Regions from separate parts of the Paenibacillus sp. UASWS1643 genome, predicted to be linked through region 2. Evidence: predicted binding sites of a transcription regulator. Region 2 holds the regulator's gene; the other holds the start of a gene.
The links. The regulator CtsR, encoded in region 2, represses protease genes until heat stress. The targets are predictions, from matches to a motif close to ATGGTCAATAAAGGTCAAACA.
Positions count from the first base shown of each region.

Region 1: a site for CtsR is predicted at 5,847-5,867, ahead of clpP (ATP-dependent Clp endopeptidase proteolytic subunit ClpP). Genes of this name have one in related genera too.

Region 1 is NZ_VXKZ01000100.1:36,124-52,552, forward strand. Features, by position in the region: gene rapZ (RNase adapter RapZ) at 1-131, shown strand, start outside; gene FE296_RS07875 (gluconeogenesis factor YvcK family protein) at 145-1,131, shown strand; gene whiA (DNA-binding protein WhiA) at 1,138-2,076, shown strand; gene FE296_RS07885 (HPr family phosphocarrier protein) at 2,331-2,600, shown strand; gene FE296_RS07890 (SIMPL domain-containing protein) at 2,757-3,509, shown strand; gene FE296_RS07895 (stalk domain-containing protein) at 3,898-4,995, shown strand; gene clpP (ATP-dependent Clp endopeptidase proteolytic subunit ClpP) at 5,162-5,758, opposite strand; tRNA gene FE296_RS07905 (tRNA-Arg) at 5,935-6,009, opposite strand; gene FE296_RS07910 (sugar-binding transcriptional regulator) at 6,436-7,461, shown strand; gene gap (type I glyceraldehyde-3-phosphate dehydrogenase) at 7,568-8,575, shown strand; gene FE296_RS07920 (phosphoglycerate kinase) at 8,727-9,908, shown strand; gene tpiA (triose-phosphate isomerase) at 9,951-10,703, shown strand; gene gpmI (2,3-bisphosphoglycerate-independent phosphoglycerate mutase) at 10,705-12,249, shown strand; gene eno (phosphopyruvate hydratase) at 12,492-13,778, shown strand; gene secG (preprotein translocase subunit SecG) at 13,991-14,224, shown strand; gene rnr (ribonuclease R) at 14,782-16,429, shown strand, end outside.
Region 2 is NZ_VXKZ01000088.1:114-16,542, reverse strand. Features, by position in the region: gene cysS (cysteine--tRNA ligase) at 1-631, opposite strand, end outside; gene cysE (serine O-acetyltransferase) at 674-1,333, opposite strand; gene gltX (glutamate--tRNA ligase) at 1,871-3,328, opposite strand; gene ispF (2-C-methyl-D-erythritol 2,4-cyclodiphosphate synthase) at 3,362-3,838, opposite strand; gene ispD (2-C-methyl-D-erythritol 4-phosphate cytidylyltransferase) at 3,835-4,530, opposite strand; gene FE296_RS02105 (PIN/TRAM domain-containing protein) at 4,613-5,698, opposite strand; gene FE296_RS02100 (nucleoside triphosphate pyrophosphohydrolase family protein) at 5,872-6,267, shown strand; gene pssA (CDP-diacylglycerol--serine O-phosphatidyltransferase) at 6,393-7,124, opposite strand; gene disA (DNA integrity scanning diadenylate cyclase DisA) at 7,170-8,246, opposite strand; gene radA (DNA repair protein RadA) at 8,260-9,627, opposite strand; gene FE296_RS02080 (ATP-dependent Clp protease ATP-binding subunit) at 9,888-12,350, opposite strand; gene mcsB (protein-arginine kinase McsB) at 12,536-13,606, opposite strand; gene mcsA (protein-arginine kinase activator protein McsA) at 13,635-14,159, opposite strand; gene FE296_RS02065 (CtsR family transcriptional regulator) at 14,191-14,652, opposite strand; gene FE296_RS02060 (GNAT family N-acetyltransferase) at 15,114-16,289, opposite strand.

The DNA of each region.
Region 1 (16,429 bases), on a different contig from region 2:
TTGGAATCGGCTGTACCGGAGGCAAGCATCGTTCGGTAGCAATATCGGAATATTTGGGCAAGATGTTGGGAAGCAGCGAGACAGAAGCTGTCACCGTAAGCCATCGCGACGCTGACCGGGACCGTCATTGAAGAGGGTGAAGGGATGAAAGAGGCCGGACCACGAAGAGAACGTCCGAGAATAGTTGTAATGGGCGGCGGAACCGGATTATCCGTGATGTTACGCGGTTTGAAAGAGAAGCCGCTGGATATCACGGCCATCGTCACAGTTGCAGATGACGGTGGGAGTTCAGGCATCCTGCGCAATGAGCTACAGATGCCGCCTCCGGGCGACATTCGCAACGTGCTTACGGCACTGGCTGATGTAGAACCATTGCTTTCAGATATGTTGAAGTACCGTTTCAATACAGGCGCGGGGCTTGCAGGCCACAGCTTGGGAAATTTGATTTTGGCTGCAATGACGGATATTTCGGGCGACTTTGTGACCGCAGTGCGGGAGCTTAGCCGCGTGTTTGCCGTTCGAGGTGAGGTATTGCCAGCAGCCGGGCAGGCCGTTGTGTTGCATGCGGAGATGGAAGATGGGACAATTATTACAGGTGAGTCCAAAATACCTGAGGCGGGTGGACGCATCAAACGTGTTTTCCTTGAACCGGATCACGTGGAGCCGTTGCCAGAGGCAGTAGATGCCATTCGTCAAGCTGACGCCATTCTGATCGGGCCAGGCAGCCTCTATACAAGCATCCTTCCCAATCTGCTCGTACCTAAGCTTGCAGAAGCTGTGGTAGAGGCTGATGCGGTGAAGATGTTTATCTGTAATGTGATGACACAGCCTGGAGAAACAGATAACTATACGGTAAGTGACCACCTTAAGGCGGTAAACGAGCATATAGGTCATCAGCTCTTCGACTATGTTATCGTAAATAATGGTGATATTCCGCTGCAAGTGCAGAATAAGTATGCGGAAAAAGGAGCAAAACCGGTTGTACTGGATATGAATGTACTCGAAAGCGCCGGCTATCAGGTGGTTGCAGATACCCTTGTTCTGTTCAAGACTTATCTGCGTCATGATGCCGACAAGTTAAGTCATCATATCTACCAGCTGGTACAAAATTGGATGTTACGGAAGAGGTGAAGTCCCATGTCGTTTGCAGCACAGACCAAAAAAGAGTTAACCATGATCGAGAGCGAACCGTGCTGCGAAAAGGCGGAACTTTCAGCCCTCATCCGTATGCTTGGTGCAGTGCAGTTATCGAATAAAAAAGTGATCTTGGATATTTCGACGGAGAATGCCGCCATTGCAAGACGGGCATACTCTCTGCTTAAAAAGCATTTTCAAGTGCATACGGAATTACTGGTCCGCAAAAAAATGCGGCTGAAAAAGAACAATGTATATATTGTTCGTATTCCAACCATGGTACAGGAGATTCTCAATAGTCTTCATATTGTATCGGAAGGTTTTCTGTTTACGCCAGGGATTAATACGGAGTTATTTCAGCAGAACTGTTGTAAACGGGCCTATCTTCGCGGTGCATTTCTGGCCGGTGGATCGGTTAATAATCCGGAAGGTTCCTCGTACCATTTGGAGATTGCGTCCATGTATGAAGAGCACTGTCAGGCACTAGTTGATCTGGCCAATGAATTTCATCTGAATGCCCGGTGTATAGAACGGAAAAAAGGATTCATCCTATACATCAAGGAAGGCGAGAAAATCATTGAGCTGCTCAGCATCATTGGTGCTCATCAGGCCTTGTTCAAGTTTGAAGATGTACGAATTATGCGAGACATGCGCAACTCCGTTAACCGGATCGTCAATTGTGAGACCGCCAACCTGAATAAAACCATTGGAGCGGCGGTAAGACAAATCGATAATATCCGGTTGTTGCAAAAGGAAGTTGGTCTGGAATCGCTGCCTGAGAAACTTCGCGAGGTGGCGGAGGTTCGACTCGCTCATCCAGATATCAATCTGAAGGAAGTGGGCGAACTCCTTAAAGGTACAGTCAGCAAGTCGGGAGTGAACCATAGGCTTCGTAAAATTGATGAGCTGGCTGAGAAAGTACGCACAGAACGTTATGGTTAAGACGGAGTAGGGTAAAGTAACAAGGTCGGCTGTTTCTGCTGAACAGAAAGGTCGGGAAAGTCAATCGTTAAGGATCTAGAAGACTTACTTAGGTCATTGGATGTGCTGTTCAAAAGATGAAATAGGGCAAGATAACATCCGTCAAAGCATCCTGAGTTTTTTCTTCTAGTGTCCTGCACGGGTTAATGGTATAATGTTGTATAAATATAATTGTGTATTTAATGTCCAGATTTCATAATAGGGGGTAAGTTTCCATGACAAAGCACCCGGTAGTTGTCCGTTTGAAAACGGGTCTCCATGCCAGACCTGCGGCACTGTTCGTTCAAGAAGCGAATAAGTACTCGTCTGAAGTGTTCGTCGAGAAGGACGACAAAAAAGTTAATGCAAAAAGTATCATGGGGATCATGAGCCTTGCAATTAGCACAGGTACGGAAATCCAGATTAGTGCAGAAGGCGCGGATGCCGAACAGGCTGTAAACGCTTTAGTTAGTCTGGTAAGCAAGGAAGAGCTCGAAAACCAATAAGATATGATCAATCCAATGAAGAAGTCCCGAAAGGGGCTTTTTTGCGTTTTTCACGTTTATGCTATCGTCAAGTGCAACATTATGGAATTTGTCCCGTCTGTTAAGGTATCAAATCGATTAAAGTTTGAGATGTTAACACATAAGGAGGCTATCGTGATGGGTAAACAATGGATGAAACCGTTTGGTGCGGTGCTGGTGGCAAGTACGTTGCTTGTTGGGGGAACAGCATGGGTTGCGCCAGGTAACTATGCTTACGCTGCAGAGGTTCAGGGAGTACAACAGAATGTGATTAATGTTGTGGGTAAAGGTGAGATTCAGGTGAAGCCTGATATCGCTTATCTGTCCATTGGTGTGAACAGTACTGCAGAGACAGCTGCATCTGCTCAAAAAGCGAACGCTGCCAAAGTTCAAAAGGTATCCAACTTGCTGAAGAATACGTGGAAGATCAGTGCAGACGACATTCAAACGAGTCAGTTCTCTGTACAACCCAACTATACGTATAGCGAAAAAGACGGACAACAAATTAAAGGATACACAGCGCATCATACGCTGACAGTCACATATCGTGAGATGGACAAGATTGGCGAATTGCTCGATGCTGCTTCTGGTGCGGGTGCCAACAATATTGAAAACGTGCGCTTTACTGTAGAAAATCCGGAAAGTTATGAATCCCAAGTGATTGAGAAAGCTGTTGCCAATGCAGATGTGAAAGCTGGAGCCATTGCAAAAGCAGTTAAACGTCAACTGGGTGCTGTTCTTTCCGTAAGCCAAGGTGATGCCAATGTGCCTGTTTTCTATGCAAGCGAGGCGTTGATGTCCAAAGCACAAGATACAGCAGGTGGCACTGAGATTGAAACAGGCCAGGTTAAAGTAAGCACAATCCTGAATATCACGTATGAAATGAAATAAACAAGATTGAACTAAGGATTGTAAGCTCAAGTAACCTTTATAAGTGTCATTTGAAGGGTACAACGAAATAATGACAAAGACTTTGTCCTGTGGACAGAGTCTTTTTTTTGTTGGAAAAGCAAACTTTAATGAAGTTAGATAGGAGGGTAGCTTTTGAAGCAACATGAAATGCTGTATATTGGTATCTTTTTTGTATAGTTGTTCGTGACAAAAAGGTCATATCCCGTTATATTTTCGGTCTGATATTCATCAATATTGTAACTCGAGCTGTAAACCTTTCCGAAATCGGGTTAATTATAATAGAGAGGTGAGCGTATGAGATATGCGATCAGGTCAGGATTACATACGCAATGATCCCTAATTGTGAATTCAGAGAGGAGTTTTATATATGACATCATGGAAAAAATGGACAAGTGCATTGCTTGCAGCAGGAATTATTGTAGGTAGCGGTTCGGTGTGGCAGGACAGTTCGGTTCAGGCGGCATCGGTATCCGCGAAAGTGACAACCACAGCTGAGGCGACCCTGAAGTCGGGTGGAAAAACACTCACTCAAAAAGGACTTCTTCAAGGTGGTTCAACTTGGGTATCTCTTACGGCGGTTAAAGATGTGGCAGGTGGGACTCTGAAATATGATGCGAAAACCAAAGAGTACGCTTTGACAGCAGCCAATAACACAATGACGATCAGCCTATTGGATGGCGAGCCGAGTGTTCGAATTAACAACTATTATCCTCAAGTGGACGCCAAGCTGATCAACGGCAGATTGTATATTCCATTCTCAGCAATGAGAGATTATTTGGGTGTACAGGGGAATTGGGATGGCAAAACCAAAACGTTGACACTCAGCAAGGTGAAACAAAATAACGTTAAAATTAAAGCGGCAACAGTTAATGTCACTGTAAAAAATGCTGAAGTAGATGTTCAATATCCAAAGGTGAGTGGACTTGCCAGCAAAGAAGCTGAAGCGGCAATCAACAAAGTGCTGAAAGACGAAGTGGATGCTTATGTAGCTGACTTCAAGAAACAGACATCTGAATTCGGCGGGGCAACAGCCAACCGTCCATATGCATTTGAGAGCTCTTATGTAGTGACGTACAACGAAAAAGGCGTGCTGGGACTCATTACACAACGATACGAAGATTATGCTGGCGCTCATGGCATGACATACCGTACGGGCCACACCTTTGCACTGGACACAGGCAAGGAGCTTACGTTAGATGATGTGCTGCAAAATAACAAAACCATGCGCGAGACGTTGAGTAAAAAAGTGGGTGAACAACTGAAAGCCCGCGGCGGATACCTCGATGGTTATAAAGGGTTGAATAAAGATCAAGATTTCTATGTGACACCAACGGGTGTGGTCGTGTTCTTCCAGTTGTATGAGTATACGGCGTACGCAGAGGGATTCCCTGAAATGCCATTTACGTATAAAGAGCTTCTCCCTAAAGGCACAGAACCTTTCAGTAATGTATCTGGAACCAAATAAAGAAATCATTATTATGCACTCTTAAGTTATCTTCCTTATAAAATGAAAAAAGAAGCCCTCATCATGATTATGATGAGGGCTTCTTCCCGTATAGACAACAATGTGGTGTTGCTGATTAACGTTAGGTGTTGATATGTTAACTCGTAGACCGTGGTCTACGTAACAATTAGATGCCTTGGGAACCTACGTTTTCAATAACTTTATCAATGATACCGTAATCGGCGGCTTCAGCAGCGCTCATGAAGTAGTCACGATCTGTATCTTTCTCAATCCGCTCCAGCGGTTGACCTGAACGCTCAGAGATGATGCGGTTCAAGGTATCACGCATTTTCAGGATGCGGCGAGCACGAATTTCGATGTCAGAAGCTTGACCTTGAGCACCACCAAGTGGTTGGTGAATCATGATCTCACTGTTAGGCAACGCAAAACGTTTACCTTTTGCACCGGCATTCAACAAGAATGCACCCATGGAAGCGGCCATACCTACACAGATGGTAGATACATCCGGTTTGATGAATTGCATTGTATCGTAAATCGCCATACCGGCTGTAATTGATCCGCCTGGGCTGTTGATGTATAAGTGAATGTCTTTCTCCGGATCTTCCGCAGCCAGGAACAACATCTGTGCCATAATGGCATTAGCCACTACGTCATTAACATCGCTACCAAGGAAAATAATACGATCCTTCAGCAATCTGGAGTAGATGTCGTAGGCGCGCTCACCCCGGTTGCTCTGTTCAACGACCATTGGAATAAAACTCACGTGAAAAACCTCCTTGGAATGTAAATGTTATTGGTGCTTATACTTAAACTGTTACCGTATTACCCACATAATAAACAATTCCAAACAAAAAGTCAAAGAAAGTCAAACTAACTTGCAAAAAAAAGAAACCTTTCCGGTTTCATTGGTTAAATGGGTTATGAGCTGTTAAATAAAAATGGCGCGCCCGCCAAGAATCGAACTTGGATCTCAGGCTTCGGAGGCCTACGTCATATCCATTGGACCACGGGCGCACATTATGTGACAGCAATAATGATTATAGCTCATGAAATATTTAATTGCAAGCAGTTCGTTGGGTTATTGGTTTGGATTAACCTAAAAATGATCATGATGAAGAAGAGTGGATAAAGAGTGCAATTAAGTAAATGCTATTAGAGGTTTTGGACATGCCGGATGAAATGTGATTCTGAGCGATATGTAGATTGAATTCATTTGTTTCTTCTATATATGGTATGCGTGAGGTAGTCCTTGATCATGGAAGTCTAGGATTGTGAAAATAGGCGCGTACAAACGCTGAATGTGTGTCGAAATAACACGTTGAAACACTTGCATGTCACGTCAGTTTTAGGTAGAATAGACGTGGGACTTAAAAAGTTAACCCGGGACGTTTTAGGGCCACGAAAGAGAGCTTGGAACGAGAACTTGCGGGAGTGGAAAGCATGCGAACGATTTTAGAAGTACAAAAGCAGCTTCTGCCTGATCTCATGGATGTCTTGAAAAAGAGGTATACGATTCTGCAACAGATCATGTTATCGGATGTGATCGGACGGAGAACGTTAGCTAATTCCATGCAGATGACCGAGCGGGTTCTGAGGGCTGAGACCGATCTGTTAAAGGCTCAGGGACTTATTGAAATTGACAGTGCAGGAATGAAGATCAGCGAGGCAGGGTATGATTTGCTGCAGCAGTTAGAGCCCGTAGCCAAAGAGTTGTTCGGATTATCCGAGCTGGAAGAGCGCATCAAGCAAGCCTACGGTCTGCAAAAGGTAGTTGTGGTTCCTGGTGATTCGGACGTATCTCCATTTGCCAAAAGGGAACTGGGCAGAGCCGGAGCGAAGGCTCTCGGCAATATCATGAGTGACAACGACGTTGTCGCCGTTACTGGCGGATCAACAACGGCCGAAGTTGCAGAGCAACTGACTCCGCCAACATCGCTCAAAGGTGTCTGGTTCGTACCGGCACGCGGTGGACTTGGAGAAAGCCTTGAAATTCAGGCGAATACGATTGCATCCACAATGGCAAAACGGGTAGGGGCGCAATACAAACTCCTGCATGTACCGGATTTGCTTAGTGATCATGCCTATGAATCATTAATCCAGGACCCTAGTGTTCAGGAAATTCTGCAGCTGATTCGGAAATCGCGGATTGTTATTCATGGAATTGGTGATGCCGTGGAGATGGCGACAAGACGTAAACTTGCGACGGAGATTATAGATGAACTTCAGGAGCAAGGAGCCGTATCTGAATCTTTCGGTTATTACTTTAATGATCAGGGTAAGGTGGTACATACCATGCTTACACTGGGTATGCGACTTCAGGATATTGAACGAACCGATGTTGTGATCGGAATTGCAGGGGGCAAAAGCAAAGCTGCTGCTATACATTCCGTGTTGCGATTTGGTCAGGAAGATATTCTGATTATAGATGAGGCAGCTGCCGAAGTCATCGTTGCTGAAATGGAATAAGGTTATACTTTGCATCACAACTATTGTTGTCTTGACGGACTTCACCGTCTGTCTTGAATATATAAGTTTCATAAAAAATTAATCAAAACTTGGGAGGAACTTACTCATGATTAAAGTAGGTATTAACGGTTTTGGACGTATTGGACGCTTGGCATTCCGCCGTATTCAAAATGTAGCAGGCATCGAGGTAGTAGCAATCAACGACTTGACTGACGCTAAAATGCTCGCTCATTTGCTCAAATATGATACAACTCAAGGTCGCTTCGATGGCGATGTTGAAGTACACGATGGCTTCTTCAAAGTGAACGGCAAAGAAGTTAAAGTATTGGCTAACCGTAACCCGGAAGAACTTCCTTGGGGCGACCTGGGCGTAGATATCGTTCTGGAATGTACTGGTTTCTTCACAACTAAAGAAGCAGCTGAGAAACACTTGAAAGGTGGAGCTAAGAAAGTTGTTATCTCCGCACCAGCTACTGGCGACATGAAAACCATCGTTTACAACGTAAACCATGAAATCCTCGACGGTACTGAAACTGTAATCTCCGGCGCATCTTGCACAACAAACTGCCTGGCACCTATGGCAAAAACACTGCAGGACAAATTCGGAATCGTTCAAGGTTTGATGACTACAATTCACGCTTACACTGGCGACCAAAACACGTTGGATGCTCCACACCCTAAAGGTGACTTCCGTCGTGCTCGCGCAGCAGCTGAAAACATCATCCCTAACACAACTGGTGCTGCTAAAGCAATCGGTCTGGTAATCCCAGAACTGCAAGGCATCCTTGATGGTGCAGCTCAACGTGTACCAGTAGCTACTGGTTCCCTGACTGAGCTCGTAACTGTTCTGAACAAAAAAGTAACTGCTGAAGAAGTTAACGCAGCTATGCAAGAAGCTTCCGATCCAGAAACTTTCGGATACACAGAAGACGAAATCGTATCTTCCGATATCCAAGGAATCACTTTCGGTTCCCTGTTTGATGCAACTCAAACTAAAGTTCTGACTGTTGGCGACCAACAATTGGTTAAAACTGTAGCTTGGTATGACAATGAAATGTCCTACACTGCACAATTGGTTCGCACTTTGGAGCACTTTGCAAAAATGATTAAGTAATATCTGAAATAACATAGAGCGGAAACAGATGCTATATTGTTTCCGCTCTTTATATATCTACATTTTGCAAATTTCTCAAAAACACCAGGATTGACAAGGGATTATAGCTCTTGATTGGTCCACCAAATACATGGGTGCGGAGGAAATACAGATGAACAAAAAAAGTGTACGCGATATCGAATTGACAGGAAAACGGGCTTTTGTCCGTGTAGATTTCAATGTGCCGCTCGAAGATGGTAAAATTACAGATGACAAACGTATTCGTGCGACGCTTCCTACAATCAACTTCTTGATTGAAAAAGGCGCTAAAGTCATTTTGGCAAGCCACATGGGTCGTCCTAAAGGCGAAGTGGTTGAATCCTTGCGTTTGACTCCAGCAGCTGAGCGTTTGTCTGAATTGCTTGGTAAAACAGTTGTTAAAGCTGACGATTCTGTTGGTGACGCTGTTAAAGCTCAAATCGCTGAACTGAACAATGGCGACGTATTGTTGCTTGAAAACGTTCGTTTCCACGCAGGCGAAGAGAAAAACGCTCCGGAACTGGCAAAACAATTTGCTGAACTGGCTGACGTTTTCGTTAACGATGCGTTTGGCGCGGCACACAGAGCACACGCTTCGACTGAAGGAATCGCTCACTTGCTTCCAGCAGTGTCCGGTTTGTTGATGGAGAAAGAACTTGAAGTGTTGGGTAAAGCAATCTCCAACCCTGAGCGTCCTTTCACAGCTATCATTGGTGGATCCAAAGTCAAGGACAAAATCGATGTAATCGACAACCTGCTGAACATTGCAGACAACGTGATCATCGGTGGCGGTCTGACTTACACGTTCTTGAAAGCACAAGGACATGAAATTGGACAATCCTTGTTGGATGATTCCAAACTTGATGTTGCTCTCGGTTTCATCGAAAAAGCGAAAAAACTGGGCAAAAACTTCTACCTGCCGGTAGATATCGTAGTGTCTGACGATTTCAGTGCGAAAGCAAACACACAAATCGTTGACATCGACGGCATCCCAGCAGATTGGGAAGGCATCGACATCGGTCCTAAAACACGTGAGATCTATGCTGACGTAATCAAAAACTCCAAATTGGTTGTGTGGAACGGACCAATGGGCGTATTTGAAATCGAGCCATTCTCCCACGGTACTCGTGCAGTAGCGGAAGCTTGCGCTGAGACAGAAGCTTACACTGTAATTGGTGGCGGTGACTCCGCAGCAGCAGCTGAGAAGTTCAAATTGGCTGACAAGATGAACCACATCTCTACAGGTGGCGGTGCATCGCTTGAGTTCATGGAAGGTAAAGTACTTCCAGGCGTAGTGGCGTTGAACGACAAGTAAGTTTTTGTTTTAGTAGTCTATAGCATGAAGGAGTTGAAACCCATGAGAACACCGATTATCGCAGGTAACTGGAAAATGTTCAAAACGGTTTCCGAATCCAATGACTTCATTCAGGAAGTTAAAGGAAAAGCGGAAGTTGAAGGCGTGGAGACTGTAATCTGCGCACCGTTTACAAATCTGCCATCCTTGGTAGAAGCCGTTAAAGGCACAAACATCAAAATTGGTGCACAAAATCTTCACTTTGAAGATAACGGTGCATTTACAGGTGAAATCAGCGGCGTGATGCTGAAAGACCTGGGTGTGGATTATGTCATTATTGGTCACTCGGAGCGCCGTCAATATTTTGCGGAAACCGATGAGACTGTCAATAAAAAGTTGCATGCAGCATTCCGTCACGGATTGACTCCAATCTTTTGCCTTGGTGAGACGCTTGAAGAGCGTGAAGCGAACCAAACAAAAGACGTGTGCAAAGTGCAAACAGTAGCTGCTTTTGCAGGTCTGTCTGCAGAGCAAGCGGCACAAGTTGTTATCGCTTATGAGCCAATCTGGGCGATTGGTACAGGCAAATCCTCGACTTCCCAAGATGCGAATGAAGTTATTGCTTACATCCGTACGCTGGTGAAGGATCTGTATAACGAGACGGTTGCGAATGCAGTTCGTATTCAATACGGCGGCAGTGTTAAACCAGAGAACGTAACAGAATACCTCGGACAAAGCGACATCGACGGCGCACTTGTTGGCGGTGCCAGCTTGCAGCCGGCTTCGTTCATCGCGCTTGTTGAGGGGGCGAAGTAAGATGACAGCTCCAAAACCTGTAGCACTGATCATCATGGATGGCTTTGGTCTACGTAACACGGTGGAAGGCAACGCGGTAGCGCAAGCCAAGAAACCGAACTACGACCGTTTCATGAGCCAATTCCCACATACAACACTAACTGCTTGCGGTGAAGCTGTAGGTTTGCCAGAAGGGCAAATGGGAAATTCCGAGGTAGGTCACCTGAACATTGGTGCCGGCCGGATCGTATACCAGGATTTGACCCGTATCTCCAAATCCATTCGTGACGGCGAGTTCTACGACAATGAAACACTTGTCAAAGCGGTTCGCGAAGCAAAACAAAGCGGCAAAAAGCTTCATCTCTACGGTTTGTTGTCCGATGGCGGCGTACATAGTCACATCGACCACCTGTTTGCTATGCTGGATCTGGCCAAAAAAGAAGAAATGAACGATGTATATATTCATGCCTTCATGGATGGCCGTGATGTTATGCCAGACAGTGGTAAAGACTTCATGCAGAAGCTGATCGCCAAGATTGAAGAAGTCGGAGTAGGTAAAATCGCAACGGTTCAAGGTCGCTATTACGCGATGGACCGTGACAAACGTTGGGAACGGGTTGAGAAATCATACCGCGCCATCGTTTATGGAGATGGACCAAAATACACTGACCCACTCAAAGCGGTTGAAGAATCGTATGAGAAGTCCGTATTTGATGAATTCGTTGAACCAACGGTTATCGTCAAAGCGGATGGTGAGCCGGTAGGTTTGGTTGAGAGCGGCGATTCCGTTATCTTCCTCAACTTCCGTCCTGACCGTGCGATCCAGTTGTCGCAAGTATTCACAAACCAGGATTTCCGCGGTTTCGATCGTGGTCCGAAGTTCCCTGTGGGCTTGCACTTTGTATGCTTGACTTTGTTCAGCGAGACGGTTGAAGGTTATGTGGCTTATTCGCCGAAGAACCTCGACAATACGTTGGGTGAAGTTCTGGTGCAGAACAATAAAAAACAACTGCGTATTGCAGAAACTGAGAAATACCCGCACGTTACTTTCTTCTTCAGCGGCGGTCGTGATGTGGAGCTTCCGGGCGAAACTCGCGTACTGATCAACTCACCAAAGGTTGCAACGTATGATCTGCAACCAGAGATGAGCGCGTATGAAGTAGCTGACGCATGTGTTCGCGAGATCGAAGCAGACAAACATGACGCCATTATTCTGAACTTCGCTAACCCTGACATGGTTGGACACTCCGGTATGCTGGAGCCTACTATTAAAGCGGTTGAGGTAACAGATGAGTGCATGGGCCGTGTTGTGGATGCAGTACTTGCCAAAGGCGGCGTTGTACTGATCACTGCGGATCATGGTAACGCGGATATGGTGTTCGATGAGCAAGGACGTCCGTTCACAGCTCATACAACGAACCCGGTTCCATTCATCGTTACGGATGCCAATGTAACCCTGCGTGAAGGCGGAATCCTGGCAGATATCGCGCCAACGATCCTTGACCTAATGCAATTGCCTAAACCGGAAGAAATGACAGGAACATCTGTCATCGCTACCCGCAAATAAGTTACGCAACAACATATATGAAATTGGGAAGTTTGGAGTTTACCCCTGAACGAAGGAAGCAGAAATTGTCTGAAGAAGCGTTAGCGTTCGCCTTTATCACATGATTCCAACTTATGAAAATAAGTTCAAAGAAATCAGGGGATAACAGCGATCAGAGGACAATTCTGCTAACGTAGTGGAAAAGGGAAAACACAAGTGGTCCTAATTTATAATAAATTTAAATTTAAAGGAGATTATCACAAATGACTATTATTTCTGACGTGTACGCTCGCGAAGTCCTCGACTCCCGCGGTAACCCTACAGTTGAAGTTGAAGTATACTTGGAGTCCGGCGCAATCGGACGCGCAATCGTTCCATCTGGTGCATCCACTGGTGCCCACGAAGCAGTTGAGCTTCGCGATGGTGACAAATCCCGTTACCTCGGTAAAGGCGTTCTGCAAGCTGTTAAAAACGTAAACGAAACAATCGCTCCAGAAGTTATCGGTATGGATGCATTGGATCAACTGGGTATCGACAAATTGATGATTACTTTGGATGGTACGCCAAACAAAGGTAAACTGGGTGCTAACGCAATCTTGGCTGTATCCATGGCAGTAGCTCGCGCAGCTGCTGACGCTCTGGACCTGCCATTGTACGTTTACCTGGGCGGATTCAACGCTAAAGCATTGCCAGTTCCAATGATGAACATCATCAACGGTGGTGAGCATGCGGACAACAACATCGACGTTCAAGAGTTCATGGTTCTTCCAGTTGGAGCACCAAGCTTCAAAGAAGCTCTTCGCGTAGGTGCGGAAATCTTCCACAACTTGAAATCCGTATTGAGCTCCAAAGGCTTGAACACAGCTGTAGGTGACGAAGGTGGTTTCGCACCGAACCTTGGTTCGAACGAAGAAGCAATCACTACAATCATCGAAGCAATTGAAAAAGCGGGTTACAAACCAGGTGTTGACGTATTCCTGGGTATGGACGTTGCTTCCACTGAGTTCTATAAAGATGGTAAATACACACTTGCTGGCGAAGGTAAATCTTACACTTCCGCTGAGTATGTAGACCTCTTGGCTTCATGGGTTGAGAAGTACCCAATCATCACAATCGAAGACGGTATGTCCGAAGATGACTGGGATGGTTGGAAATTGCTCACTGAGAAATTGGGCGACAAAGTACAACTCGTTGGTGATGACCTGTTCGTAACAAACACTGAGCGTCTGGGCAGAGGGATCGACGAAGGTATCGGTAACTCCATCCTGATCAAAGTTAACCAAATCGGTACATTGACTGAAACATTTGATGCAATCGAAATGGCTAAACGCGCAGGATACACAGCTGTAATCTCCCACCGTTCCGGTGAGTCCGAAGACAGCACAATCGCTGACATCGCTGTTGCAACTAACGCTGGTCAAATCAAAACGGGTGCTCCTTCCCGTACAGACCGTATCGCGAAGTACAACCAATTGCTCCGCATTGAGGATCAATTGGGTGAACTGGCTCAATACAATGGTCTTAAAGGATTCTACAACCTTAAAAAATAAGCTGGATATCCAGCTTTTACGGGCAAGCCGGGTAACCGGCTTGTCTTTTTTATTGAAACGGAGTAATGGTATAACGCAAGGATCAAGCAGATGGTGAAATTTAGGGCATTGTATAAACTGTACTACTTGTAGTACAACCATAGCTATGTTACAATTAAAGTAACTGTTTTTATGGTGAGATGTTATGCCCACATGGGTAGGAGGTGGAAAGAATGGATATTGCTTTGAAATTGCTGCTCGTTGTCTTCTCGATCGGTCTAATCACTGTAGTATTGCTGCAGCACGGGAAAAGCGCTGGTTTGGCGGGTGCCATCTCCGGTGGTGCGGAACATCTTTTCGGTAAAACGAAAGCGCGCGGATTGGATCTCTTCCTGCAACGTGCAACGGTGGTACTGGGTGCAGGATTTATGATTTTGTCTATTATTGTTACGGTTGTTTCCAAGTAAGACTTGGATTAGCACGGCAATGAATAGCTCTTAAGCTAATGGCTTAATTGATGAACCTTCGTTTCGTGGAGAAACGGGGGTTTTTTAATAAATTTTCAAGCGTCCAAACTTTTCCAACGATTTATGGACTCCATGATTTCAGTCTTCTTCTCACTTCTTTTCGGCTTTCCTTCCTTAGCGTGCAACGCACCCCTATCATGTATGGTATGTCCCTCGCTTATTCGTTACGCGAACTCACTCCCTATAATGAATGTCATGTGTACAGAAAATTTTCAGATATACTCCTTTTCCAGATGCGTACAGCAGTTGCATCGCATAAAATGTCTGTAGAGATACGTGAAAGCGTGATTTTAGAGGGGCGTCAGGCAACTGTAGTTTTTTTATGAGGTACGGATGGGTTGGATTGAATTCGTGTATACTAGGGTATGAGATAGTATGGTTGAACTACTACAGTCTCTGCAACAGTGATATTGTATTGCATGAAAATGGTAAGAATTCCGATACATAAAGAGATGAGACCCGATTACACTTTTATGTTTCCCGAGGTGAATATATTAATGATAACAGAACAAGAATTGCTCGACTTCATGCGGGAAACCGCTTATAGACCCATGACTTATCAGGAGTTGGAACAGCACTTCGCCATCGAAGACGCAGCTGATTTCAAAGCCTTTTTGATTATGCTGAATAGGCTGGAGGAATCCGGTAAAGTTTTGCTGACTCGTAACAATCGCTATGGCATGCCAGAGCGCATGGATTTGGTACGTGGACGTTTACAAGCTCACGCCAAAGGCTTTGCTTTCCTCATTCCTGAGGATCGGGAGCACCCGGATGTGTACATTCACGCCAATGATATGAAGAGTGCGATGAATGGTGACACGGTATTGGTTAAAGTCACATCTCAAGGACCTTCTGGTGGTCGCCTGGAGGGTGAGATCGTCCGTATTGTTACTCGTGCGGTGACACAAGTTGTAGGTGTGTTCCAAAGTCATGAGGTGTACGGCTTCGTTATTCCGGATGACAAACGGATTAATCGCGATATTTTCATCCCGCGCACTAACTTTGCAGGGGCTGTGGATGGACAGAAGGTCGTAGCAAAAATCGTCAGCTACCCAGAGGGCCGTGCGGCAGCCGAGGGTGAAGTGATCGAGATTCTCGGTCATAAGGATGAGCCGGGTATTGATATTTTGTCCGTCATTCGCAAGCATCAGCTGCCTGAAGCTTTCCCGGATGAAGTCGTAGAAGAGGCGGAGAAGGCACCGGACTCCATCACGGATGAAGAGATTGTACAACAGGGTCGCCGTGATCTGCGTGGACTTAACATTGTCACGATTGATGGTGAAGATGCCAAGGATCTGGATGATGCTGTAAATGTAGAGAAACTGCCTAACGGTAATTACCGTCTGGGCGTTCATATTGCCGATGTCGGCTATTATGTACAGGAGAATTCCAAGCTTGATCAGGAAGCCTACAACCGTGGATGCAGTGTGTATCTGGTAGACCGGGTTATTCCTATGCTGCCACAACGTCTGTCCAACGGGATCTGTAGTTTGAACCCGCAGGTAGATCGCTTGACCCTGTCTTGTGAAATGGAGTTTAACGACCAGATGAAGGTTGTGAAACATGACATTTTCACGAGTGTAATCAAAACCAAAGAGCGGATGACGTATTCCAACGTCCGTAAAATCCTTGAAGGCGAAGAGCCGGAATTGCTCGAGCGTTATAAGGATCTGGTGGATGATTTCCATCTGATGAAAGAGATTGCATTGAAGCTGCGTGCTATGCGTATGCGCCGTGGTGCGGTTGACTTTGATTTTGAAGAATCCAAAATCATTGTGGACGCAGAATGCAAACCGGTGGATATCGTAAAACGGGAGCGTTCGATTGCAGAGCAAATCATTGAGGAGTTCATGTTGGCAGCAAATGAAACAGTGGCAGAGCATTTCCACTGGTTGAAGGTTCCGTTCATCTATCGTGTGCATGAAGACCCGGATCAGGAAAAACTGCAAAATTTCCTCGCCTTTGCAGCGAATTTCGGACACCAGGTCAAAGGACGTGGCAATGCAATTCATCCACGGGCCCTTCAATCGTTGCTTGAAGATATCAACGGAACGAAAGAACAGACCGTTATCAGTACGATGATGCTGCGTTCCATGAAACAGGCGAAGTATGATTCCGAAATGTCAGGTCACTTTGGCCTCGCAG
Region 2 (16,429 bases):
CGGAGCATTCAATATGCCAGCCTGGTCGACCATCGCCCCAAGGACTGGACCAATAGATCTCACCTGGTTTGGCAGCCTTCCAGAGCACAAAATCTTCGGGATGCTCTTTGCGCTCGTCTACACCCACACGGATTCCGAACTGCAGCTCCTGCAGGTTTTGTTTTGAAAGTTTGCCATATTCGCTGAATTTGCCTGTACGATAATAGACGTCACCGCCATTTTCATACGCAAATCCTTTTTCAACGAGCTCACAGATAAAATCAATGATCAGCGGCATGTTTTCCGTTACTCTCGGATTGCTGCTTGCCTTGGGAATACCCAATCCCTCAAGGTCTTCATAATAGGCAGCAATAAATTTCTCAGCCACGTGAGGAACGTCTGTTCCAAGTTGTTCTGCTTTGCGAATCAGCTTATCGTCCACATCCGTGAAGTTCACCACATAGTTCACATCATGTCCTGTCTGTTCCAGGTATCCACGAACTGTGTCGAAAAAGATAACCGGGCGTGCATTCCCGATATGAATGTAGTCATATACCGTTGGTCCGCAAACATACATTTTCACTTTCCCTGGCTCTTGGGGAACAAATTCCTCTTTGGTACGACTCATCGTATTATAAATCTGAAGCGTCATGGTCACTTATCCTTTCATCCTATACTGCCTTTATTTATTGTATCACGTATCACGCACAGTCTCATTTTCACGGGCATTCTGCAGTGTACGTACTTCTTTCTGCAATCGTTCGAGTTCTTTTTGCATACTGCGCAAGGAGTCAACGACCGGATCGGGCAATTGCTGACTGAGGCGATCTACCCGTCGGCCATCCTGTTTAACAATTCTGCCCGGTATACCTACCACGGTACTATTGGAAGGGACCTCCTTAAGCACAACGGAGTTCGCACCAATGTTACATTGATCCCCCACGCTAAATGAACCCAGCACCTTGGCTCCGGATGAGATAACCACATTATTACCAATGGTCGGATGTCTCTTTCCTTTTTCTTTCCCTGTTCCGCCCAGAGTAACCCCCTGATAGATAACGACATCATCGCCAATCTCACATGTTTCTCCAATAACAACGCCCATTCCGTGGTCAATAAACAACCGCTTTCCGATCGTAGCTCCAGGATGTATCTCGATTCCTGTCATAAAACGGCTAACCTGCGAAATGAACCGGGCAACCGAGAACCATCTTCGCTTGTATAAAAAATGAGCGATCCGGTGTGCCCATATCGCATGCAGCCCTGAGTAGGTGAATACCACCTCAAACCAACCTCGGGCCGCCGGATCGTTTTCAAACACCGCCTGGATATCTGATCTGATCTTCTTGAACATGCTCGTTCCCCTCTTGTTCAGGTTCCCGTCCTCCGGCTTACCGGACGGCGCGTTCCTTGGTAGTGTACTGCACACTCGCCTAAACAAAAAAACGCCCCTGCAGCATTTAGCTGCAGAGGCGTTTATCGCGGTCCCACTCTGCTCGGTCCATTCTTAAATAGAATGAGCCCTCAAGCGGTTTGGTAACGGAAACCAATCGTCACAACCTATCCTAACGTTTTCCCTTGTCATGATCGACAAAGGCGGGGCTGGATTCGGCTGTGCAGCTCACGGGCGCATTTCGACTGATGGACAGTGGATGGTTCACAGCCACCGCATCCAAAGAAATCTCTCTTTGCTGCGGGACCATCCTCTCTGAATCTGTCCGGGTCAGTCTACTCCTCCCGGTCTTTGCTGTTCTATTAGATAAATCATATCAATTATTCGTTGTGTTGTTATTATAGCGAAAAGGCCTCAGACTGACAACAGCCTCCTACGTAATCCATACTTCATAGACTGTGTTCAGATTCCATATTAACGGAATGTCTTCGACTAAGATTATTTTACTTGTGCAAGCAAACGTTCGATCACCGTATCCCGACCCAGAAGCACGATCGTTTGATTCAGATCCCGTCCATGCGTCTGTCCAGTCAAGGCTACACGAATTGGCATAAAGAGCTGTTTGCCCTTAAAGCCGGTTTCTTTCTGTACTTCCTTGATCAATGCAGCCATTTTGCTTGGTGTGAACTCTTCACTTGCCTGCACTTTATCCGCAAATGCCTTCAGCACGGTTGGTACTTGCTCCTCCGCAAGCACAGCTTCTCCTTCACTTTCAAGCTCCAGATTGGAACGGAAGAATACTTCCGACAATTCGACAATATCAGAGGCAGAATTCATCTGCTCCTGGTACAGGTGTACCAGAGTATAAGCCCATTCTTTTTGTTCAGCAGACAGCTCGGAAGAAATACGTCCAGCCTTTTGCAGATGCGGAATGGCCATTTCGGCAATACGTTCCGGGTCAGCATGTTTGATATAGTGGTTGTTCAAGTGAGCCAGCTTGTGGGTATCAAATACCGCCGGGCTCTTGGACAGACGTTTCGTATCAAAAATGGAGATCAGTTGCTCTTGCGAGAAGATCTCTTCTTCCCCTTCCGGCGACCAGCCAAGCAGGGAAATAAAGTTAAACATCGCTTCAGGCAAATAGCCGAGCTGATCATACTGCTCAATAAACTGAATAACGGATTCATCCCGTTTACTCAGTTTTTTGTGATTTTCATTCACGATCAGCGTCATATGACCGAATTGCGGCGGCTCCCAGCCAAGCGCTTCATAGATCATCAGTTGACGCGGCGTGTTCGAGATGTGATCTTCCCCGCGCAAGACGTGGGAGATCTTCATCAAGTGATCATCCACAGCAACAGCATAGTTGTACGTGGGAATGCCGTCTTTTTTCACAATGACGAAGTCACCGGATTCCTTGCTGTTGAACGAGATTGTGCCTTTAACCATATCATCAAACGTATATGTGCGCTCTTCCGGCACACGGAAACGAATACTCGCTACGCGGCCTTCTGCTTCAAATGCACTAATTTGCTCTGAAGTCAGGTCACGGTGTTTGCCAGAATAACGCGGTGTTTCTCCACGTGCTGACTGTTCCTCGCGCTCTTGCTCCAATTCTTCTTCCGTGCAGAAGCAACGGTAAGCCAGACCTTTATCCAGCAATTCCTGCGTATATTTACGATAGAGGTCCAGACGTTCCGTTTGACGGTATGGTCCGTATTCTCCGCCCACGTCAATACTTTCGTCCCACTCAATTCCGAGCCATTTCAGGTATTTCAGTTGGCTTTCTTCACCACCGGCAATATTCCGTTTTACGTCTGTATCTTCAATACGAATAATGAATTTACCGTTATTATGTTTGGCATATAGATAGTTAAACAACGCCGTACGGGCATTCCCGATATGCAGATGTCCCGTTGGGCTCGGCGCGTAACGCACACGAATTTCCGTGCTCATATGATCCCCTCCGTCACTAATTGATTGATGATATCACACACGTACAAGGCAAACAACGGATTGAGCGGCAATGCCCTCTCCCCGTCCCGGGAACCCCAGTTGCTCTGTCGTTGTTGCTTTCACGTTCACCTGCGTTACATCCGCTTCCAGTGCCTTGGCAATAACCTCAGCCATCTGTGGGATGTAAGGAGCCATCTTTGGCTTCTGGGCAATAATCGTTGAATCGATATTCCCGAGCTTATACCCGCGATCCTTAACAAGCTGCCATACATGCTCCAGTAATTTCAGGCTGTCGGCATCTTTGAATTCCGGATCGGTATCCGGGAAGTGCTTGCCAATATCCCCAAGTGCCAGCGCACCCAAAATGGCATCACTAATAGCGTGCAACAGCACGTCTGCGTCCGAGTGACCCAGCAGTCCTTTTTCATAAGGAATCGTTACTCCGCCAATAATACACGGGCGTCCCTCTACCAGCTGATGTACATCAAATCCCTGTCCTACACGTATCATCGCTTCTTCTCTCCCCCCAGCAAAAACGCAGCGTATTGCAAATCTTCCGGCGTTGTTAATTTGATATTGGTATAATTGCCTTCCACAACCTTGACCGACATTCCCTGACGTTCAGCCAGCATGGCATCATCTGTCCCCAGAAATCCGTCCTGCTCGGCTGATTCGTAGGCGGAGAGCAGGGAAGAAAGACGAAAAGCCTGCGGGGTTTGAATGCTCCACAGACTGCTGCGGTCTGGCGTCGCCGTAACGACTCCTTCCGCATTCACTTGTTTAATCGTATCCTTCACAGGAACCGCCAGTACAGCTGCTCCACCACCAGATGTGGCAGCCGCCATGCATCCCTTGACCTGCTCAGGGTTCACAAAAGGACGTACCCCGTCGTGAACGAGAACCCAATCCGTCCCAAGTGCCTCAAGGCCTTTATGGACAGAATGTTGTCTCTCTTTCCCTCCGGGGATAACACGGACACGTGAATCCAGTTGGTATTCTTTTACCCAATCCTGGCAGCGTTCAACATCTGCAGCTCCTGTGACCAGCACCATCTCGCGGATCTCGTCCAGCGCAGCAAATACCTCAAGCGTATGTATGAAAACGGGCTTGTCCTGCAGCAACAGAAACTGTTTGCTCTCGGTCGTCCCCATCCGGGTTCCGCGACCTGCTGCCACAATGACAACGCCCCACCCTTTATCCATGCCGCAATCCCTGCCTTGTCTGTCAGTTTATCGTCCAAAGATATGCAATATCATTCAACGATACACTACCCATCATAACGCTTTATTGGGCTTTTTCCAACAGTTTAGGCTTGGCAAAAATCATTCGTCCCGCAGAAGTCTGCAACACACTGGTCACGAGCACTTCCATCATCATGCCGATATACTCGCGTCCGCCCTCCACAACGATCATTGTGCCATCATCCAGATAGGCTACACCTTGACCATGCTCCTTGCCATCCTTGATGATCTGCACCATGATCTCCTCACCTGGCAGAACAACCGGCTTAACCGCATTGGCGAGATCATTAATGTTCAACACAGATACACCCTGGAGTTCGCACACTTTGTTCAGGTTAAAGTCATTGGTGACCACTTTGCCCTGAAGTACTTTAGCCAGTTTAACCAGTTTGCTGTCCACCTCGGAGATTTCCTCGAAATCCCCCTCGTAGATCAGGACTTTTACATCAAGTTCCTTCTGGATTTTGTTCAAAATATCCAGTCCACGCCGTCCTCTGTTCCGCTTGAGCAGATCCGATGAATCCGCAATATGCTGTAACTCCTCCAGAACAAATTCCGGAATTACGATCGTGCCTTCAATAAATCCGGTTTTGCATATATCAGCAATACGCCCATCGATAATAACACTGGTATCCAGAATTTTATGTTCTTCCATCCGTCTATCCTCGTCCACCTCGGGATGACCCCATCGTCCAGACATCCAGAAGGCCCCCAGATCGTCTTTCTTCGCCATGGCAAGGGCATAACCGGAATAAGCACTAATCACCGTCAGCGCCACTTGCAGCACTTCTCCTGCCGTCCCCATCCATCTCACAACAGGGTAGAGCAACAAGGCCACCAGCAACCCAGCAACGGTACCTGCGGCACCTGCAGCCAATTCGTTCATAGGTACTTTTGCCAATGAATTGATCCCACTATGCAGCCTGTCTGCCATCAATGTTCCACCAATATTACATACAGCCATAAACATTACAGCTCCCAGCAGCGTCGATATACCAGCTCCCAGTAATCCTGCGGACTGAATCCACTCCGCCATCCATGGGACCGATTTTCCTGCCAGATGATATGCCGTGTAGCCGAACCATGCACCGCACAATCCTGTAAAAGTTAAAATGCCTTTTTTCCACATTAGTCCCTGCACCTCCTTCAATGTATCTTGATCTTTATATCCAGTATGATCCAATTCCTGAATTGCTAATCCCTTCCGGAAGAACTTTTTGGAAATGTTGCAATCGTCAGTTGAAAGTAGGTAAATTATTGGCATATAATGAATTCAATTCATATCCCGAGGTGAGTGGCAAAATGAGTACGCTAAGTTTACAGGCTTTCCAGGATCAAGTTTCTGAACTGTTGCTGCGTCATCGCAGCCTGATTGATGTACTGTCCAAAACGGGACAAGCCGGAGCGTCTGTTAACCGTGCCGTGTCCAAAGCCATTACCGAATGCGGCTGCATCGAGCTGCACGCCACCAAGCAGAAATATGCCCCGGAGAGCGATATCGCTCAAACCAAGGGCCTGCTGGAAACGCATGTGGAAGGTGAGTTGTGTGAGAACTGCAGAGAGGTCATCAGCTCTGAGCTAGGGCGGAACCTGTTCTACATGTCGGCTCTCTGCAATCTGCTGGACATTAACATGGAAGAGGTCGTAAATCACGAATCACAGAAGTGTTCAACGTTAGGGATGTTTAATCTGTCGTAAGAAGATATGTATGTGTTCGCAAGGGTTCCTTTTACTGTAAATAGATCTGAATAAACAAAAAGCACGCATTCTCCAGTTCAGGAGAGTACGTGCTTTCTTTGTATAGTGTCTGTCTCCGAGGCGACTTAACGATCGGAAGGACGGGAAGATTTCTCATCCTTGCGCTTTTTCGCCCGACTACGCGAGGCCGCTGTTCGCACATTATGCTTCATTCCATACAAGGCGTATAACACCAGCGGAATAAAGATCAATTTGGATAACTGCTCCGGGAAAATAACGGCTACAGCTATGGCAAATAACACAACCCAAGGTGCAATCCATATTGCCTTGCGTGGCAAACCGACCTTTTTGAAATTGGGATATTTAAGCGAACTCACCATCAGATACGATAACAGCAATGTAGCAATCATCATGCTAACCGGGCCAATATCCTTATTGAACAAGGACAGTGTGGCCAGTACCCCACCGGCTGCCGGTATCGGCAGACCTGTGAAGTATCCAGGAATACCCGGACGAACGTTAAACCGTGCAAGACGAATGGCTCCACAGATCGGAAAAGCTGCTGTTGCAATCCAGGCGAGGATCGGCATTGAATCTTGAAACGACACCATAAATATGATCAGGGCTGGTGCTGCACCAAAGGAAACCATATCAGACAAGGAATCAAGTTCCTTGCCGAATTCACTTTGGGCATTAAGTGCCCGTGCCACTCGGCCATCCAGACCATCCAGCAGCATCGCTACAATGACCATAATGGCAGCCAAACTGTAATTTCCATCAATCGCAAGCAAAATTGCCATCATTCCAAGAAACAGATTACCCAGGGTAAAGAGATTCGGAATGAATCTGGTTAGCATCGTTGTTTCACCTCATCCATTTCAAGCCTTTATATAGGCAAACCCTTACATCTGTCTGTCGATAAACATCTGCTCCTGCAAACGTTTGAGGCCTTCCTTAATGGTCCGGGCACGAACTTCACCAATACCATCCACTTCGTCCAGTTCTTCAATTGTAGCCATAATAACATGAGGCAATTGTTCGAATTGATCCACCAGGTTATGGATAATAACATTGGGCAGGCGGGGGATCTTATTTAATACCCGGAATCCACGAGGGGCAACCGAATCCTCAGAAGTAGCGGCTGATGAAGGATAGCCGAGAAGACGGACAATATGATGTGCATCCAGCAACTCATCGTCCGACAATCTTTTCAGTCCCACGATAATTTCACGGATTTTGTCATCACTGTCGTCACGGGCATAGTCCTTATACAATAACCAGGCTTCTTCTTCCGTTGTACCCACGAGTTCTTCCATTTGCATGGAAATGAGTCGTCCCTCATTCCCGAGTTCATGAATATATCGTTTGATTTCCGTTTTGATCCGCATCACCATTTCGGTACGCTGAATCACATTAACCACTTCAGGAATCGTCACCAATTCCTCAAATTCAGAAGCACTCAGATTCGTAAGAGACTGTGTTAATACCGCTTTGTATTTCTCCAGGGTTTGAATCGCTTGATTTGCTTTGGTCAAAATAACCCCGATTTCCTTGAGGGAATAACGAAGTGTCCCCTGATACAAGGTAATGATATTCCGGCGCTGTGATATGGATACGACCAATTTACCCGTTTGCTTTGCTACACGCTCTGCCGTCCGGTGACGAATCCCCGTCTCTGATGAAGAGATCGAAGAGTCCGGGATTAATTGGGTATTGGCGTAAAGAATACGCTTCAAATCCTCGCTAAGTATAATGGCTCCATCCATCTTGGCGAGTTCGTACAGGTAGTTCGGGGAGAAATCACAGTTAATCGAGAATCCCCCGTCCACCACTTCCATGACTTCAGGGCTGTATCCTACAACAAGCAGTGCGCCCGTCTTGGCGCGCAGCACATTTTCCAGACCTTCGCGGAAAGGTGTACCTGGTGCGATCAGCCTTAACAACTCATTCATATTATCCAGTTGGCTCGAATCTTTCATCTTGTTATGCCCCCTAATCTAAAGCAACCGCTAGTGCATCTGCCACGGTATTCACACCGATCAGTTGTATCCCGCGAGGATGTTTCCAGCCCTTTAAGCTTTTTTCTGGTAAAATGACACGCTTGAAGCCCAGCTTCGCGGCTTCCTTCACTCGTTGTTCGGCCCGTGATACGGCTCGAACCTCACCTGTCAGACCAATCTCGCCAAAGATGACGTCATCCGGCTTGGTCGGTACATCCCTCAAACTGGATGCAATGCTGACAGCAACCGCCAAATCTACCGCGGGCTCATCCAACCGTACTCCACCAGCCACGTTCAGATACGCATCCTGGGTCTGTAAAAACATGCCCATCCGTTTCTCCAGCACTGCAATGATCAGATTTAATCGATGCAGATCTACCCCTGTTGCCATACGGCGGGGAGAAGGGAAATGGGTGGTTGAGATCAACGCCTGTAATTCCACGAGCAGAGGACGTGTCCCCTCCATACTGGCAACTACCGTTGAACCTGCTACACCCAGTGGGCGTTCTGACAAAAAGAGTTCAGACGGATTGCCCACCTCACGAAGTCCATCCTCGCCCATTTCAAAAATGCCAATCTCATTGGTGGAACCAAAACGGTTCTTCACCGCACGCAGCAGGCGATACGTATGATGCCGTTCGCCTTCAAAATAAAGCACGCAATCCACCATATGTTCTAACATACGTGGACCGGCAATGGCACCTTCTTTGGTAACATGCCCCACAAGAACCGTTGCAATGCCTCTGCCTTTGGCAATTCGCATGAACCTTGACGTACATTCCCTTACCTGTGCTACACTACCCGGCGCACTGGTAACTTCGGGAAGATACACCGTCTGAATGGAGTCGATGACAAGAAAATGCGGCTGGATCTGATCCACCGCTTCCTCTACACGTTCCATATTGGTTTCACACAGTACATACAACTCGGCAGAGAGTGCCCCGAGGCGGTCTGCCCGCAATTTGGTTTGCTTGACTGATTCCTCACCGGAAACATATAACACACGCAAACCCGAATGCGTTAAAGCATGAGACGTCTGCAACATCAACGTTGATTTACCAATACCCGGATCTCCACCCACCAGAACGAGCGAACCCGGAACGATTCCACCACCCAATACCCGGTTCAACTCTCCGATTCCAGTCTGTACACGCGGTTCCTGACCGCTATCTATATCTATGATAGGAAGCGGTTTATCTTTACTGTCAAACAGAGGAGAATTTCTCCCTTGTGTTTTGACCACCGTCTCTGTTTCTTCCACCATTGAATTCCATGACTGACAACCCGGACACTTACCGTACCACTTGGGGGCTTCATAGCCGCATTCCGTACATTGAAACTTGGTTTTAACTTTGGCCACTTCAGCACTCCTATAATATAGTTTTATAACAGCATTTTGCATTATTCGACGAATTTCACCCAAACTCCCTGACGTGCAGGGTTACTAAAAGTTTACCATTGTTTGAGATTTTTCGTAAAGGATTATCGCAAACTTTACACATGTTCCTGACATAATCATGTCCGTCTTCTGTCCAAAGTGCAAAAAATCCTCCCCGGCCGAAGCCGAGAAGGATTAAAGTTTATTACAAGCTGAAGTTCAACTCCAAAGCTTGCTGTATATTATTTGGTTTCGATTTCCTCATTTGAAGGAACAACCACGTCTTTTTTCGTAACAGACAGTGCACCGTTCTCTTCGTCGATGAGCAATGAATCCCCTTTGGTTACGTTACCTGTGAGCAACTCTTCAGACAATTTGTCCTCGATATGCTTCTGGATTGCCCGACGAAGCGGACGTGCACCGTAAGCTGGATCAAAGCCGGCTTTGGCAAGGAAGTCCTTGGCATTGTCGGTGAGTTCGAAGTCAACTTCGTATTCACGCAGCCGTTTGCGAAGTTCCTCGCTCATGAGGGTAACAATCTCTGCAATGTGTTTCTGTTCCAGAGAGTGGAATACGATAATTTCATCAATCCGGTTAAGGAACTCTGGACGGAAGCTTTTCTTCAGCTCATCCATAACTTTACCCTTCATGTTATCATAATCCGCGCCTGCATCCACAACCGCTGTGAAACCAAGTGTAGAGTTACGTTTGATCGCTTCGGCACCCACGTTGGATGTCAGGATAATCAGCGTATTCCGGAAGTCAACAACGCGACCTTTGGAATCCGTCAGACGACCATCTTCAAGCACTTGCAGCAAGATATTGAATACTTCTGGATGTGCTTTCTCGATCTCATCAAGCAGGACTACGGAGTATGGTTTGCGACGAACTTTCTCTGTCAGCTGACCACCTTCTTCGTATCCAACATATCCTGGAGGCGCTCCGACGAGTCGGGAAGTCGAATGTTTCTCACCATACTCGGACATATCAATCCGGATTACTGCATTTTCATCACCAAACATTGCTTCAGCCAGAGCACGAGCAAGTTCTGTTTTACCTACCCCAGTAGGACCGAGGAAGATGAATGAACCCATCGGACGTTTTGGATCTTTCAATCCAGCACGAGCACGACGAACCGCACGGCTGACCGATTTCACAGCCTCATCCTGGCCAATGACACGTTCATGCAGAATCGATTCCAGATTCATCAGGCGTTGTGTCTCTTCTTCTTTCAGCTTGTTCACCGGAATTCCTGTCCAGTTGGCTACCACTTGTGCGATATCCTCAGGTGTTACTTCGGAATCCGTGCGACCTTGTTTTTCTTTCCATTGATTCTTCGTTACATCCAGCTCTTCACGGATTTTTTGTTCCGTATCACGTAGCGCTGCGGCTTTTTCGAACTCCTGACTTTGAACTGCTGCGTCTTTTTCCTTACGGATATCTTCCAGACGGCTTTCCAGTTGTTTCAGGTTTGGTGGGATCGTGTAAGAGTTCAATCTTACTTTGGAACCCGCTTCATCAATCAGGTCAATCGCTTTATCTGGCAGGAAACGGTCTGTAATGTAACGGTCAGACAGTTTAACCGCCTGCACAATTGCTTCGTCCGTAATTTTCACGCGGTGATGCGCCTCATAACGGTCACGCAAGCCATGCAAGATTTGAATCGCTTCTTCCGGAGAAGGCTGATCTACAGTAATCGGTTGGAAACGACGCTCAAGCGCTGCATCCTTCTCGATGTATTTGCGATATTCATCCAGTGTTGTCGCACCGATACATTGCAATTCTCCACGAGCCAGAGCCGGTTTCAAAATGTTAGAAGCATCGATGGCACCTTCAGCTCCGCCTGCGCCAATCAAGGTATGCAATTCGTCGATAAACAGGACAATGTTACCTGCTTGGCGAATCTCATCCATGATTTTTTTCAGACGATCTTCGAACTCACCACGATATTTGGTTCCAGCGACTACAGAACCCATATCCAAGGTCATTACACGTTTGTCACGCAATGTTTCCGGAATCTCATTTGCAATGATTTTTTGTGCAAGGCCTTCAGCAATCGCTGTTTTACCTACACCTGGCTCACCGATCAATACCGGGTTGTTCTTGGTACGACGGCTGAGCACCTGGATGACACGTTCAATTTCTTTACTACGTCCAATGACTGGGTCCAGGTTGTTCTCTCTCGCATAAGCCGTGAGGTCACGTGCCAGACTGTCCAGCGTTGGTGTGCTTACATTGGCAGGTGTGCCATTATGACTGGATACAGCTTCACTGCTGCCAAGCAATTGCAGCACTTGTTGACGTGCTTTGTTCAGGCTAATTCCCAGGTTATTGAGCACACGTGCTGCAACACCCTCGCCTTCACGAATCAATCCGAGCAGGATATGCTCTGTGCCTACATAGGTGTGGCCCAATTTACGAGCTTCATCCATAGACAGTTCAATTACTTTTTTCGCACGTGGCGTATATGCAATGTTGGTAGGTTGCTCTTGGCCACGGCCAATCAGCGTTTCTACTTCATCCTGAATTTTTTCCAATCCGAGTCCCAGGCCGATCAGTGCTTTGGCTGCGATGCCTTCGCCTTCACGAATGAGGCCGAGCAAAATATGCTCAGTACCGATGTTATTATGACCGAGACGGACAGCTTCTTCCTGCGCGAGTGCGAGCACCTTTTGGGCCCGTTCCGTAAATCTTCCAAACATCATATCTCCTGCACCTCCATGGTTTTGGATAAAAAGAGGGTCATGTAATGAAATAACCTTCGTATTCTTCATATCATTTTTGTTTGCAGCCGTGCTGCGAATAAAGTCATTCGGCATTCGTACATGCCTTATTATATAAAAGCCGCAATGCGGCATGAAACCATAATTCAATACAATATCAGGCTAAACTAGGGCTGCTTCGCTGCATTGATCGTATCACGAATCAACTGAGCACGGTATATGTCACGCTCATCTGTGCGCATATCTTCCCCGAATGTTTTCTGCAAAAATCCCGGCTGTGTCATCACATTCAACTCATTCATTACCGTGATGGACAGTCCATCCAACAAGCCGAGATCCACGCCAAGGCGTACATCCGATAAGCGCTGTGCAGCTTCCTTGGAATCAACAATAGCTGCATGAGACAATATGCCGTAAGAACGCATGACACGATCCGTAATCCGAAGTCTGGAGTCGGTAATTAGCCGTTCTCTGGCAGTACGTTCATGACCAATCATCTGTAATACAACACCATGCAAGTTCTCGATGACTTCCTGTTCGGTCTGTCCCAATGTAATCTGGTTCGAGATCTGGAACAGGTTACCCATCGCCTCGCTACCTTCACCGTATATTCCTCTTACCGTCAATCCCACTTGGGAAACTGCGGTTAGAATACGGCCTATCTGCTGTGTCATCACTAGGGCAGGCAAGTGCATCATAACCGATGCTCTGACACCTGTACCTACATTGGTAGGACAGCTGGTTAAGTATCCTCTGCGATCATCAAAAGCATAGTCCACATGCGCTTCAAAAGCATCATCTATTGCGGAAGCTTTCTCCCAGGCTTCTTTCACCTGGAACCCCGGATAGAGGCACTGGATACGAAGATGATCCTCTTCATTAATCATAATACTGACCGACTCATCCTCACTGAGAATAACTGCACCATTCCTGGATTCATTCGCAAGACTTGGACTAATGAGATGTTTCTCCACCAGCACCCGTTTGTCGAGTTCGTCAATATCGATCAGATCCAAAGTATGAAAATCCCCAAAGGCATGAACGTCATCGTATTGAAGTACTTCGCTCAGCTTATTCAGCACCTCTTCCGATTGCTCATTGGAAGCCAGCATCGGAAATGGAACATGCTGAAGGTTGCGTGCAATCCGGACACGGCTACTAATGACAATTTCGGAATCAGCCGCATCACTGCGCATCCAGTCGCTGAGCGCCTTCTCTGTAAAGCGCAGATTAGGCATTACGCATCCCTCCTACTCATGACAAACTTTACTCCTGAGCTATCCCTTTTTCAAGTCCTCTGATCTGGTCACGGATCTGAGCCGCCTCTTCAAATTCCTCTTGCGCGATGCTCTCCTGGAGCTCACGCTTCAGATCAGCGATTTGCCGTTTCACCTTGATGCGACCACCAGCTCGTGCAGGCACTTTACCTACATGGGACGTATTACCATGAACCCGCTTGAACAAAGGATCCAGACGGCTGTCAAAATATTTATAACATGAACTGCAGCCGAACCGGCCTATCTTACTAAATTGTGCGTACGTCATACCACACTCTTCACACTGAAGTGCTTTTGCAGGTGGTGTTCCTGCCGATCCACTTTTGCTGGCTGGATCAAAATCAAGCAATCCGGACAACAAGTTGTGAATGGAAAACCCACCTGCTGTCCCAGGGATCATTTCCCCTTTTTCACGGGCACATGACTCACAAATATGGAATTCCGTCTTCTCTCCATTTACGATCTTCGTAAAATGAAGTGTCGCCGGACGTTTATTGCATTCTTGGCACAGCATATTGATGTACCTCCTTTGACCCCGATAGTTTTCATTTACCGAGCAAAGATATTAACATCGCCTTCAACATTCTGGCACGAATTTGATCCCGGTAAGGAAGTTTGACTAATATAACCTCTCTAGATACAGCAGCTCGCATCAACCCGGCTTCCCGCTTGCTCAAGAAGCGTGCTTCTTCCAATTGATAGATCAGACCTTCGGCAGCTGTCTGCCCGATCTCTTCACCAATACTATGGTGCAAATGATTATGCAGAGCTGATTGGGCCGGTAATTCAATGCGCTGTATGCGAACATAACCACCACCGCCGCGTTTACTCTCTACCAGGTATCCCTTCTCGAGTGTAAAACGTGTGCTGATGACATAATTGATCTGGGAAGGTACACATGAGAATTGATCTGCCAGATCATTACGCTGAATTTCAACCATTCCTTCGGGACTTTCATGCAAAATACTCTTCAGATATCGTTCGATAATATCAGAGATATTACGCATCCAATCATCCTCCACTGTCTGAAACGTTAAGTCAATAAGGACCCACACGCCCCCACAGAGTACACCTTCTCTACCCATTTAACCAATCAGGAAAACAACGAATCTTGCTTCCACAGGTATCAACAGGAGAGCGAAGGAAGCACGAAGGTCCTTTAATATTCCCTTGATCCTCCGATGAAATGAATCCCGTATATTGGCGATCATGCATCAGATTGATGAAAGAAAGCTACTTAAGTATTAAACCTTTAGTTGACTTTGACTTTCTTTGACTTTATAACCATTATAGCATATTTTGTGGTTTTGCCAAGTGGGGTCACTATTCATTTTTTACGATTTTACACGAAATATTCCCCAGACACAAAAAAACCTCCCCAAAATTGCTGGAGAAGTCCATTTGTCTTTCGATCACGCCGTATTTCTATATAAGCTAATCAAGTTAAATGGAGCAGTGGCAATAGTCATCAGAAGAAATCGAGCAAATAGGTTTCCCGTTCAGGAATCGCTTGTTCCAAAGCCTTGATTGCTGCTTCTGGTCCGTGAATTCTTCCGATCCGTGCCATTTCCGTTGGTCTGCGATAACCCATCAGCACTGCGGTAAGGGATTGAATATCCACCTTAATGGTCTGATCATCAGTAATTGGTTCCGATGTTTTCCATATGGACGCCGTTCCGTTCATTGCCACATTTAATTGCCATACCCCTTCATTCCATGGAGCGTGGGCATCTTCTACCTGAAGTACAATCTGCACCGGTGAGTCCTGGCTTGCAAATGGATACTGGGATATAAACTGCTCTACACTAACGATACGCGCCATAAAATAAGGTACAATCTCCTGTTGAATCCGTGGATTATCCAATTGGAAAGCAAGCGTATCACTGGCAGGCGCCTGCAACGTAACTTCCTGGATCATGGAATCATGATTAGCAATGAAGGTCCACAGCCCTTGCCTAGCCTCTTCATTCAGATAAATGATCTCTTTAATGGTAAACTTATTTTCCTTAACCTCATATAAAAGATAACCTTGTGCTGCATCAGCTTCATCGTAATATACAGCCTTCTGGCTGCTTCCATTAACAAGAACTGAATTCTCCCACCTTGCATCATCCCGAACCAGCGTTCCGTTATAGCGCTCAGCATAAGCACTGTATACTTCCTTTAATATGCTGAGGCCCGGATCTCCACGCCGAATTGTTCCAGGTGTCGCTTTTTTCAGAGGCAAATGAGCTGTAGGTACTTTATACCGTTTAAATTCAACATACGTCTCCCATCCATACTTTCGATAGAAACCAAAAGAGAATGGATGTAAGAATGATATACTTTGTTTGTTACGATTCATTTCTTCCAACGCATGCTTCAGTAGACCCGCTACCCAGCCTTTGCGTCTATACTCTGGCCAGGTGGCTACACCCGCAATACCGCCCATCTCGAACGCTCTGCCATGAATATAGGTTTGAAAAGGAATGATGTGAAGTTTGGCTCCTAGCTGCCCGTCCTCATATACACCCCATATATCTTGTGACGAGAACTGACTCCGCCGCTTTTCTTTTTGTTCATCATTCATTACCATCTGAAAAGCATATTCGGAGAGTGCCATCGCTGGTTCAAAATCATCTACCGTCAATTTCTGAATTTCCATGTCTTCCTACACCCCATTCACTAGAGTTATTATCAATCCAAATCATGGCCTGATATGTGATATATGTACCCCTTAGAGTGTGTCAGAGGATTCTTACAAAGTCAAATAAGAGATGCTTTCGCATCCCCTTAAATAAACAA